One region of the Brevibacillus antibioticus genome, then DNA from elsewhere that is predicted to be linked to it. Evidence: riboswitches for the same ligand, from Rfam matches in the RefSeq annotation. Region 1 holds a riboswitch; each other region holds the start of a gene.

Region 1 (4,220 bases):
AATGATTCGTCGGCTCATCAAGGACAAGAAACTGGGCTTGCTGCACCAAAGCTCTGGCAATCAGCACCCGCTGCTTCTCCCCGCCCGATAGACTGAAAAAGCTACGATCAGCGTACGTATGCATCCCTACCCGCTGTAGTGCATCTTCACAAATTCGAACGTCTTCTGCGTTATCGGACTGAAACAGCCGTTTATGCGGAGCACGTCCCATATTCACAATTTCGATCACCGAAAAATCGAATTCGACAGAGGTCTCCTGCCGTACTGCCGCCATTCGCTGAGCGTTTTGACGCGAGGTTAGCTTGTATACGTCGTCGCCATCGAGTGAGATCCATCCCGAACGCGGTTTCAGTACGCGATAAATGCTTTTTAGCAACGTGGACTTCCCACTGCCATTCGGCCCGATCAGCCCCACAAACTCTCCAGAGCGCACCTCCAGACTGACGTTGCGCAGGATCCCCTTTTTCTCCAGTTCGACCGATATATTCTCAACCTGCAAATTCATCGTCCGTTACCTCCAAAGGAATAAGAACTCCGCAACATCAACCAGATAAAGAATGGACCTCCACACAGCGCCGTCAAAATACCAATCGGCAGCTCTTCCGGTGCAAAGGCAAGCCTGGCGACTACATCAACCCAGATGAGAAATATCGCGCCAAATAAAGCGCTAACAGGCAGGACACGTCTGTGATCTGATCCGACCATCACACGGACGATATGGGGCATCATTAATCCGACAAAACCGATTGATCCCGCAATAGACACGATCACCCCCGTGAGCAGTGCCGTAATCACCAGAAGTAGCTTGCGGAATTGTACCGTATTAACCCCCAATGTCCCCGCTGACTCCTCGCCCATCAACATCGCATTGAGCGAGCGGTATTGGGCCATTAAGACGATAAGACAGATGACGACAATCAATGCAGGGATCGTCAGGTACTCCCATTTCCCGCCAGCCAGACTTCCTTTTAACCAAAACAGGACCGTCCCAATTCCATGCTCATTCGGCGCTGAAAAAACAAGGAGACTGGTAATGGCCGACAAGATCGCAGATATCGCAATTCCAGCCATGAGCAGGCGTACCGTCGAGTTTTGTCCTCCGATACGAGATAGCGTAAAAATGAGAATGATTGACACGAGCGAGCCTGTAAAAGCACCAAAGGTTAACGCATACTGCCCGTACATGCTGAATGCTCCGAAAATAATGACCGAGGTAGCTCCAACCGAAGCACCTGAAGATACACCTAACACATACGGATCAGCCAGGGAGTTGCGAACCAACGCCTGGATCGCTACTCCCACGACAGACAGACCTGCGCCGACGATCGCCCCCAAGAGTACACGTGGAAAGCGAATATCCCAAATAATTGTTTGCTCCCCACTGGACCAATCCACGTCAATCCATTGGGTCAACATCGGAATTTTTGATAAGGCGATTTTCCATACCGTTGTCGGCTTAATCTCCACAGAGCCATACGTAACCGCGAATGTAATCGAGAGAAGAAGTCCAACCAGTAAAGTGATAATGATATAAGGTAACTTGATCTGTTGCAGTGCTATTCCCTCCCTTAAAAGGGGCGTACTCTATTTGAATTGATCCGGGTAGAGTCCTTCCGCCAAAATTTTTAGCGCAATCGGTGCTCGAACGCCTTCAGAAGCAGCAGACAGTGGCAATACAACCAGTCGTTGATTTTTAATCGCTGGAATATCCGCCAGTTCTTTTTTGGTCAAAAGGAAATTGCGTTTTTGATCAACAGTTCTGTCACCGTAGTCTACGGCAATAATCACGTCTGGATTGCGACTCACTACTTGTTCCCAACTGACCTCTGCCCAACCCTTTTGAATATCGTCAAAAATGTTCTTGCCGCCAGCAGTCTTGATTAAGGAAGTCATGTAGTTGTTGGCTGCTGTGAACGGCTTATCTTCCCCGTTGTCGTACACGAACACTTTAAGCGGCTCGTCCACCTTGCCGATTTTGCTAATCGTTTGATCCATTTCACTCTTCATTTTATTGATCAAATCATTGGCTTTGTCCTCCACACGGAAAATGCGTCCGATGTTTGTAATATCCGCGAACACATCGTCGATCGTTGGACCAGGCTTGCTAGACGATTCTTGCAGGTACGATTTGATGCCGACCTTTTCCAAATCCTGCATCGATCCTACGCCCTTTTCGCCAAATCCGCTTTTCCATCCGGCGTATACGAAGTCTGGGTTCGCTGCCAGCAGCACTTCCTTGGTTGGATACTTGTCAGACAGTACCGGAACCTTGTCGTAATCTGCTTTTAACTCTGGAAGGATTTGATCGTCTAGGTAAGCGGTTCCGACCATTTTATCAGCTAGGCCCAATGCCAGCATGATTTCGGTGACGTGTTGGTTCAATGTCACGGCACGCTCAGGTGCTTTTGGATACGTCATTTCAATGCCATTATTGGTTAGTGTTACAGACTTGCTCTCTGCAGCTGGTGTAGCTGTTTGTTCTGTTTTGGCTGGAGCTTGTGTTGTTGTAGTGGAGCCGCATGCCGAAACCAAAAACATGGCAGCTGTCATGATACCGAAAGCTAGTCTTTTCATTACTGTATGTGTTTTGTTTGCCTTAAACATCTGTAATCCCCTTTTCTGTATGTATATAATGAATTGAACCAAATCCTCCACAAAAAAAGCACCCCCCATTCCAATCGGGAGGTGCATGACAAACGTAGAAATAGTTAAATGCAGGCACAAAGGCGCCCTTTCATAGACTACTTCCACATCTGCCCCATCCTCGTGGGTCGATTGTACATGATCGCATGGCAGGTCTCCTGGCTTACGGATCAACACCCCCAGCTTCCTTCCCATTTTTTGTCTCACAAAAAACAGTGGCTATTCGCTAGGCGCTCCTCGTTACAGTGGCGGGACCGCGCCGGTTTCTCACCGGACTTCCCTTTTAAGCTGACGGCATAGGCCATCCAGCACCATTCGATACTTATTCAATTTTTGCGATTTATTCATTAGTTGATAGAAGTCAGTTTTTTCGGGAACTGCGTGAGAATTTCAACGCCCGTTTCCGTCACCAATACATCGTCTTCAATCCGCACGCCGCCAACACCTGGCAAATAGATGCCCGGTTCGATCGTAAAGACCATTCCTGGACGAAGCACTTCTTGATTCTGGCTATGAACAGACGGATATTCATGTACATCCATCCCAAGTCCATGCCCAAGACGATGCATGAAGTATTCTCCGTAGCCTTTTGCAGTAATGACATCGCGTGCGGTTTTATCCAAATGCGCAAAGGTCACACCCGGACGAATCTCAGCAATAGCCGCTTCATTGGCAGCCAATACTGTCTCGTAAATTTCTTGTAGCTGGGCACTGATCTCGCCTACAGCAAAGGTACGAGTAATGTCGGATACATATCCGTTCGCGGCTACCCCGATATCAAACAAAAGCAAGTCGCCTTCTTGCACCTGGCGCGTTCCTGGTTTCCCGTGTGGCAGTGCCGATTTCTCCCCTGCTAATACCATGGACGTAAAGGACGGACCTTCCGCACCCAAGCGCTTCATCTGGAATTCCAGCTCAGCTACGATTTCTGTCTCGGTCATGCCTGTCTTGACTTTTTTCAGGGTCTCCCGCAAGGAATCCTCGACCAACTGAACAGCGTGCTTTAGCCGATCCACTTCATCCGCGGATTTGATCAAACGCATTTCACGCAGTGGCTCTTCCACATCCACATAGCTCGACGCCAAAACAACTTGTCCAAGTGCTTCGTAGCGTTCGACAGTCATATGACTTTTCTCAATGCCGAGCTTCGTCAAGTTCGCTGGCAACACTTGCTTGAGGATTTCATACGGGTTTTGGATATCCGTATGTGTATGGATATCTTGAACGAACGAAGCCTCTGCCGCTGCCTCACGATCAAGAGCAGGTACAATCAAAGAAGGTTTTCCTTCAGCAGGAATTACAAGACCCATAAACCGTTCATGCGGGTCTGTAAAAAAACCGGTCAAATAGTAGACGTGCTTGGGAGAGGTAATCAACACCGCGTTCAGCTCTTGCTCTGTCAAAAACGTGTGGAGCTTCGAAATGCGCTCTTGAAACAACTTCTTCACCCTGCTTTCACCAATTATTCTATTGCGAGAATACCACTACTCCATCAAAAAAAGAAGAGTTCAATTGAAAAATCTACTTCGGATCGGACAACATAAGGGTGGGGTGAAAACGAAAATGGAACAAATACT
Region 2 (4,220 bases), 1.1 Mb from region 1:
ACAAGTACATGACAAACGATTACAGCCCACGGACGGAAAAAGCAAAGCTTCTCTTTGAAGGAATGCACATTCCGACGCCAGCGGATTGGGCGGAACTACAACAAAAGGTGCAAAAGTATGGCGTTTACCATGCGTACCGTTTGGCGATCGCACCAACACAGAGCATTTCCTACATTCAGAATGCAACTTCTAGCGTGATGCCAATCGTCGAGCATATCGAAACGAGAACGTATGCCAACTCTACGACGTACTACCCGATGCCGTACTTGTCGCAGGAAAACTATTTCTACTACAAATCGGCGTATGTGATCGATCAATTCAAAGTGATTGATCTGATTGCCGAAATTCAAGAGCACATCGACCAAGGAATTTCGACTGTACTGCACGTGAACAGCAACATTTCAACCAGAGAACTAGCTCGCTACTACATTTACGCAGCGAAAAAAGGTCTGAAGTCACTCTACTATACGCGTACGAAGCATTTGACCGTAGAAGAGTGCATTAGCTGCGCGATTTAGTGAACGAGATTCATAAAAGGAAAAGCATCAAGCAAAAAGAGAAGAGGAACGCCATATGAAAGCAGTCAATTGGAACAGGCCGGACGACGATTTTACGATGACGTTTTGGAATCAAAACATCATGCAGTTTTGGACGGATGATGAGATTCCGCTGTCAGATGACAAGATGGCCTGGATGGAGCTCAGTGCGACTGAACGGGAAACGTATAAAAAGGTATTGGGCGGTCTCACCTTGCTGGATACGGTTCAGGGTGGAGTAGGGATGCCGAAGATCATGGAGCATGTTGATGGACTACAAAGAAAAGCGGTTCTCGCCTTCATGGGCATGATGGAGCAAATCCATGCCAAATCGTACAGCAGTATCTTTACAACGCTGGCATCGACAGAAGAGATTGATGGTATTTTTTCGTGGGTAGAAAACAATCCACATCTGCAAAAGAAAGCGGCCCTCATCTCTAAACGCTATCATGAAATCGAGAAACCGAAAGACTTGTACATGGCGATGGTAGCGTCCGTCTTCCTGGAAAGCTATTTGTTTTACAGCGGCTTCTTCTATCCGCTCTATTTGGCGGGGCAAGGAAAGATGACAAGCAGCGGGGAAATTATCGACCTGATTGTTCGCGACGAGAGCATCCACGGACTCTATGTTGGCGTTCTCGCGCAAGAAGTCTATCAAGGTCTGAGTGTGGTCGAGCAGACCGCAGCAAAAGAGGAGCTGTATGCCCTTTTGCATGAGCTGCAAGAAAATGAAGAGGCCTATACGACCTCGTTGTATACGGAAATCGGATTGGCTGACGAGGTTCATGCTTACGTGCGCTACAACGCGAACAAAGCATTGATGAATCTGGGGCTGGACCCGCTATTCCCGGAGGAAGAAGTGAACCCGATCGTGCTGAACGGCATTCGCACACAGACGAAGCAGCATGACTTCTTCTCGAAAAAAGGAAATGGTTATGTCCGTACGTTAAACGTAGAGCCGTTGACCGATGATGATTTTATATTTTAGTATGACAAAAAATGGATTTTGTGTTACGGTATGAACAGTATGCTGCCCTGCTAGTTTTTGGGGGCACTTCACAGAACCATGACAACTTCATAGGAGTGGGAACAGGTTCTTTGGTTATCAAGTTTGACCAAGGATGAAAAGGGAAGTCGGTGAGAATCCGACACGGTCCCGCCACTGTATGAGGGGAGTCGGCACATCGATCAGCCACTGATCCAAACGGATTGGGAAGGCATGTGCAGACGATGATCCCAAAGTCAGGAGACCTGCCTGTTTCGACGACACTGCTTAACCTACGGGAGATAGGGAGGTGTTAGGATGCTGTGATCTCAGTGCTTATTTGGCATTTCTAACGTTCTTTTTGATCGTTGGAGATGCCTTTTTTATTGGGCGGATTCAAGTCAAGATCGAATAAAGAATGGAGAGGAAGCTCATGAAAAGCAGCAATTTGGGATATCCACGGATCGGGAAGAACCGCGAGTGGAAAAAGGCATTAGAAGCATTTTGGGCAGGCACTATCGATGAGGCAAGCCTGGTACAGCAAATGGAGCAAATCCGTCACCAAAACCTGTTGCGTCAGCAGGAAAAAGGGGTCGAGCTGATCCCTGTGGGTGACTTTACGTACTACGATCATATGCTGGATATGGCAGTGATGTTTGGAATGGTCCCCAAGCGTTATGAATACGAGGGAGGCCCGGTTTCATTAGCCACATACTTCGCCATGGCTCGCGGTTCGAAGGAAGCTGTCGCCAGCGAAATGACGAAATGGTTTAACACGAACTATCATTATATCGTCCCGGAGTTCGGTGAACGACAACCAGCCATAACCGAGAACAAGCCTCTTCAGGCCTATTTGGAGGCCAAAGAAAAGTTTGGCATCATCGGAAAGCCTGTCATTGTAGGCCCGTATTCATTTGTCAAATTGTCTAAAGGATATGAAAAAAACGAATTTGAAAACATCGTGGATCAACTCGTACCGCTCTACATTGACATTCTCCGGGAGTTGGAGCTGCACGGCGTGGAATGGGTGCAAATCGATGAGCCTGCATTTGTGCTGGATGTGTCGGAGCATGATCGCGCCATTATCAAACGTATCTATGCGCAAATCGGTCAAGCACTATCGCATCTACAATGCATGCTGCAAACCTATTTTGAAGCGGTGGATTGGTACGAGGAGCTGGTCTCCTTACCAGTAAAAGGAATCGGCCTTGATTTTGTACACGGAGTGAAGCGTAATCTGACCAATCTGAAAAGACACGGGTTTCCAGCAGACAAGATTCTCGCAGCGGGAGTCATCGGCGGCCGAAACATATGGCGTGCGTCTATTGAGGAGAAATGGGAGCTGGTCAAAGAAATTACCGAGATCGTTCCACTCGAAAAGCTGTGGTTGCAGCCGTCCAGTAGTTTGTTGCATGTACCTGTAACGGTTGAAGCAGAGAGCGACTTGCCAGAGGAAGTCATGCCCGCATTGGCGTTTTCCGACGAAAAGCTGGGGGAAGTACAGCTCTTAGTCCAAGGATTCCGATATGGTAAGTATGTCATTTCGAAAGAGATCGCTCAAAATGAAGCGGACTTGCTGAAGCTGGCATTATCTCCTGCGAGGAATCGTCAAGAAGTGAAGGATGCTTTACGTCAAATCGCTGCTGCAAAACTTGAAAGAAGTGTTCCTTATCTCGAACGCCGAGAGATTCAACAAAATACGTGGAAGTTGCCACTGTTGCCAACTACTACAATCGGAAGCTTCCCGCAGACGGCGGAGGTCCGCCAAGCCCGACAGCAGTTTAAAAAAGGGAACTGGACAGTGGAGCAATACGATGGTTTCATTCAGACGCAAATCAAGGAATGGATCGACATACAAGAAGAGCTCGGTCTGGATGTCCTCGTCCATGGTGAGTTCGAACGAACCGATATGGTTGAGTATTTTGGCGAAAAGCTCGATGGCTTTTTGTTCACGAAAAACGGCTGGGTGCAGTCATATGGCTCGCGCTGCGTGAAGCCACCTATTATTTACGGAGATGTGGAGTTTGTAGCACCGATGACGGTCAAGGAAAGTGTGTATGCAAAATCATTGACCGCCAAACCAATGAAGGGTATGTTAACTGGCCCTGCAACGATTCTGAATTGGTCGTTTTCTCGAGTCGATGTCTCCAGACAAGAAGTGTGCGAACAAATCGCGTTGGCATTGCGAAAAGAAGTAGAAGCCTTGGAAGAAGCGGGGATTCTCATGATTCAAGTCGATGAACCAGCGCTGCGCGAAGGACTTCCGCTCAAAAAAGAAGAGCAGGCAGCTTATCTCGAGTGGGCTGTCAGAGCGTTTCGTCTAGCGACCTCCACCGTTGCGCCGAGCACCCAGATTCATACACATATGTGCTATTGCGAATTCCATGATTTTATGGATGTCATCAGCGAACTCGATGCCGATGTGATTTCGATTGAAACTTCCCGCAGCCACGGAGAGCTCGTGTCTGTGTTCGAAACAGGTACGTATGACAAAGGCATCGGGCTTGGCGTATACGACATCCATAGCCCTCGAATTCCAGCTGTCTCTGAAATGGAAGATATGGTAGCACGAGGTGTACAAGTACTTCCACCCGATCAATTCTGGATTAACCCGGATTGCGGGCTGAAGACGAGAGGGAGAGAAGAAACCGTTCAGTCATTACGAAACATGGTTGAGGCAACGAAGGCGATTCGAATTC
Region 3 (4,220 bases), 810 kb from region 1:
CAAATATGCACGTTCTGTTTTGATAAGCCTGCGCGTCTGTTCCTCGTATACCTGCTCCCGCAAGCACAGTTCTCCTGCCAAAAGAGCCAGTGCATTCACACTCCAGCTCACTTGCTTTTGGCGCATTTTCGCAATAACATCCGGATGTGCAATCGCATAGCCCAGGCGCAATCCCGGGATCGCGTACATTTTCGTCATCGAACGCATCAAAATCACACGGGGAAAGTGCTCCAGCTGCGTCGCCAATGTATACTGCCGCTCTTCCTGCACGAAATCGAGGAAAGCCTCATCCACGATGAGCCACGTGTTGGTCTCTTTCGTCCATTCCGCCATTTGGCGCAGCTCATCCGGTTGATACAGGATTCCCGTCGGATTGTTTGGCGACCCGACGAATACGAGATCAGACTGCGTAAAAAGCGTGTACAGCTCTGCAGCATCGGGCTTGTACCCGTTCGCTTCCTTCCCGAAGCAGCCAATGACACGGGCTCCATACTGCTTGGAAAGTTGCGCGTATTCCGAAAAGCAAGGATATACCACACCAACCGTTTGCGGCGAAAGACCGAGAATGGCCAGTGCCATCGCCTCCGCTGCACCATTGGCAGGCAGCAACCATTCCTCTGGCATTTGCAGCCGTTTCGCCAGCGCACGACGAAACACGCGATGTCCAGGGTCTGGGTAATGCGCTACAGCAGATAGCGACGCCAGCAGCATCTCACGAACGCTTGCCGGCATCCCCAGCGGATTTATATTGGCACTGTAATCCAATAACTGCCCGGGCTCTCGACCAAAGCGCTGTGCTGCCGTCAGCAAGTCTCCGCCATGACCGTACGTCTCTATTACACCTGCGCTTGTCAAAACTCTACCCCCAGCACAGCTGGAATCCCTTCATCGTAGTAATGCTTGATTGGCTTCATCTCTGTCACCAAATCTGCGATGTCCAAAATCTCCTGCTTTGCTGCCCGTCCCGTAATCACGAGGTGAATATGACTTGGCCTATTTTGAATCGCTTCCAATACATCGGACAATGGCAACACATCATCAATCGGGAAGCGGTCAATCGCCAATGCATTATTTAGCTCATCCAAAATGACGACATCGTACGCTCCGGAAGAAAGCTTTTCGCTCGCAAACGCCCAAGCTTCTTTCAATGCCTGACGATGCTCCTCCGGTGTCTTCGTCCAGGTGAAGCCGACGCCCATCTGCACAATTTCAATGCCCAATTTATCGAAAATAATCTTTTCTCCGTATGTACGCTCCGGCGACTTGATGAATTGAACCATCAGCACCTTTTTTCCGCGCCCTGTCGCCCGCACAGCCAATCCGACTGCTGCCGTCGTTTTACCTTTGCCGTCTCCTGTGTAAACGAGGGTCAAGCCCCGCTTCTTATCGTTTTTCTCCATCGTGACCACCTCAAAAAGTGACGTATTTTACTCCGCTGTTTTATCCATACTTTCCGAAGCAACAAAACGGTCATGACCGTTTTGTTGACCGCAAGCGGTCGCATCCACTTTTATGAAAAACGTCGAGACGTTTTTCACAAAAAAAAGCGCTCTGTTTCCCCCAGTACGTAAGGAAAAACAAAGCGCGGATAGTTGAAAAGCAACAATCCTCACCTCTTCCTTTGACCCGAAGGAAATCAGTGTAAACATAAAACAGGCAGGTCTCCTGGCTTGAGGATCATCGCTCTTCTTCTCCTTCCCGCTCCCGGATGGGCAGTGGATGGCATGGTGCCTTGAAGAACAGCTACTCTCTTACAGTGGCGGGACCGCGTTGGTTTTTCACCAAACTTCCCTTTTAACCTTGCTCCTGCGAATCGGTTTCGCAAAAACAAGGACCTGTTTCTCTTCCATATGTAAATGTCATTCGTTTCGTTGACAAGCACTTGCTTTAATAATAGCAAAAGCTACCGAGGATTCAAGCAAAAGCTGCCGATTCCTCGCAGGCGTCTATTGGCAGAAAATTTAAGATAATCACCGTTTACTTACCTGAAAATTTCCGTTACCCTATTGGCAAAACTATCGAAAGGGATGTGATAGTCATGCTATTTTCTCCGATTCCAAAAATACCAGACATGGTCCTGCCCAGCCCACTGCCGATCAAGGAATGCGACGAACCGATGATCCCCCTCTCTTCCCTTTCGGAACAAGTCACGGTCTATCCAGCCTACTACCACGAGGGCTATGCCGGAACACAGCCAGAAGCCTTTTTGCGAGAAGGGGCTGCACGCAGGCTCGCCACCGCAGCCTCCCAACTGCCTGTTGGCTACAAGCTCGTCGTGCTGGACGGCTGGCGCTCGTTTGAAGTACAGGCGTCCTTATATGAACGTTTCCGTGAAGCCTTGCTTTTACAAGGCTGGCAGGAAGGACCCGCCCTCACGGAAGAATTGAGCAAATTCGTCGCTTATCCAACAACAGACCTCTCCAAACCGTCCCCACACTTATCCGGCGGTGCAGTGGATCTGACTATCGCAGGGCCTGATGGCTGGCTGGAGATGGGGACAGACTTCGATGATTTCAGTGAAAGGGCTGCAACTCGCTATTATGAAGAGCTGACACTGTCTAAGCAAAAAGACATTGATATTCGAGATAATCGCCGACTGCTCTATCATTTGATAGCCGCTGCCGGATTCGTCAACTATCCGAAAGAATGGTGGCATTTCGAATACGGAACACGCACTTGGGGACAAAGAACGCAGCAAGAACCGATCTATGGCGGAGTTTTGTCGATGTAACCACAAATACTCAAGCAGGGCATGAGCCCGGTCGATCCCGTACTCATGCCCTGATGGACTCCCACTCTTCACACTCAACAAATTCCTGTACCGCTTAGGTCACTGGTATTTCAGAAGATGCTGCTGATACCAAAAGGCTTTTGTTGTATTCAGGCGACAATACAATATTTGTATAAGTTCCGCGACCTGACACATAGTGATAGGAATGCTCGACGCCTGCCGGGATAAAAATAGCCGCTGGACTCTCAACAGTCTTCTCTTCTTCACCGAGTTGAACATGACACATCAGACCAGTACCATCAGGTGCATCTCCCCAAAAGAGGAAGGCACTGTCACAATGATGCGCATGTCTGTCTACATGCTTTTCAGGAATACCGGACAAATCGCCTAATTCAAATATCCTTTGGATCACATAAAATGAGGCTCGCTCATCCACACGCGAATCCATCATAACCCAACGTATCCCTGGACCGTCACGATGATACTGTAGCTCTGAAGCACCTTTGGGAAACGGCTTTCCTACCTGTAAGGAAACAGGCAGCTTTGGGGTTCCTATTGGAGGACGCTTTTCTTCGAGAAGCCGTGTTCTTCCAATTGTTTCGGGAGGAAATGGCTCATACGCTTTGGAATTTTTCTTTACGGCTTGGACATGGTAAGCCGATGTATGTGTAAAGGCATTTTGCCCAGTAATAGGGCGCAGTTCGTCCGGTCTATACCCTGTCGTCAGACGTATCGCTTGTACAAGCTCGGGAATTTTATCCAAAGAATAACGCTGATCATTTCGCAGCTTTTGCAATGCAACCGTAAGCTGGATCAAGTCAGTAATGCCAGCTCTTTCACCGATCCCTAAAATTGTCGTATCAATGACAGAAGCGCCTGCATCAATAGCCGCCAGCGCATTCGCTTGAGCAAGACCGAAATCATTATGAAGATGAACTTCAATTTCGCAACCAAATTCCTCAATGGCACGAGTTACGATTTTTTTGCATGTATCAGGCTCCCATATCCCGACAGTATCTGCCAAACTAACGCGATCTGCGCCTGCCTGCAAAGCAACATGACCTAAGCTGGATATCTTTTCCCACTCTGTCCGTGAAGCGTCTTCAATCGTGAATCGAACCTGTAAGCCAAGCTTTTTTGCTTCGATAACAGCTTGTTGGACTTTCTCTTTTACATAGCTTTCCTGGTGGTGACTGAATTTGGTTTGGATAGACACATCATTAATGGAAGCCCATATCCCCACCCAGTCTGCTTTCGCGCGCTTTACTGCATGGACTTCTTCAACAGTAGCTCTCGCATGCATTAATATTTGCGCTCGTCTTGCCGATTGAGCCACTTTTCGGCAGATTTCTTCATCCAGGGCAGAAATTCCAGGATGGCCCACTTCTATGAGGTCTATATGATAGCTTTCCAGGAGATGCAGTATGCGAATCTTGTCTTCGCATGTGAAGCGAACGCCTGCTTGCTGCTCTCCTTCTCGCAGCGTTGC

The links. A riboswitch is a leader RNA that binds a small molecule or an ion and turns the genes downstream of it on or off. The one in region 1 is predicted to bind cobalamin.
Region 2: it holds a riboswitch for cobalamin, as region 1 does, so the genes downstream of both, metE (5-methyltetrahydropteroyltriglutamate--homocysteine S-methyltransferase) here and E8L90_RS12805 (ABC transporter substrate-binding protein) in region 1, are expected to answer to the same signal.
Region 3: it holds a riboswitch for cobalamin, as region 1 does, so the genes downstream of both, E8L90_RS29945 (hypothetical protein) here and E8L90_RS12805 (ABC transporter substrate-binding protein) in region 1, are expected to answer to the same signal.

The regions. Positions count from the first base shown of each region.
Region 1 is NZ_SZNK01000001.1:2,760,786-2,765,005, forward strand. It holds gene E8L90_RS12795 (ABC transporter ATP-binding protein) at 1-505, opposite strand, end outside; gene E8L90_RS12800 (FecCD family ABC transporter permease) at 502-1,560, opposite strand; gene E8L90_RS12805 (ABC transporter substrate-binding protein) at 1,585-2,604, opposite strand; cobalamin riboswitch at 2,775-2,974, opposite strand; gene E8L90_RS12810 (M24 family metallopeptidase) at 2,991-4,082, opposite strand; gene E8L90_RS12815 (alpha/beta fold hydrolase) at 4,207-4,220, shown strand, end outside.
Region 2 is NZ_SZNK01000001.1:1,695,690-1,699,909, forward strand. It holds gene nrdE (class 1b ribonucleoside-diphosphate reductase subunit alpha) at 1-518, shown strand, start outside; gene nrdF (class 1b ribonucleoside-diphosphate reductase subunit beta) at 574-1,524, shown strand; cobalamin riboswitch at 1,611-1,809, shown strand; gene metE (5-methyltetrahydropteroyltriglutamate--homocysteine S-methyltransferase) at 1,955-4,220, shown strand, end outside.
Region 3 is NZ_SZNK01000001.1:3,571,220-3,575,439, forward strand. It holds gene cobD (threonine-phosphate decarboxylase CobD) at 1-855, opposite strand, end outside; gene cobO (cob(I)yrinic acid a,c-diamide adenosyltransferase) at 852-1,400, opposite strand; gene E8L90_RS29945 (hypothetical protein) at 1,428-1,649, opposite strand; cobalamin riboswitch at 1,639-1,854, opposite strand; gene E8L90_RS16695 (M15 family metallopeptidase) at 2,039-2,731, shown strand; gene E8L90_RS16700 (LeuA family protein) at 2,826-4,220, opposite strand, start outside.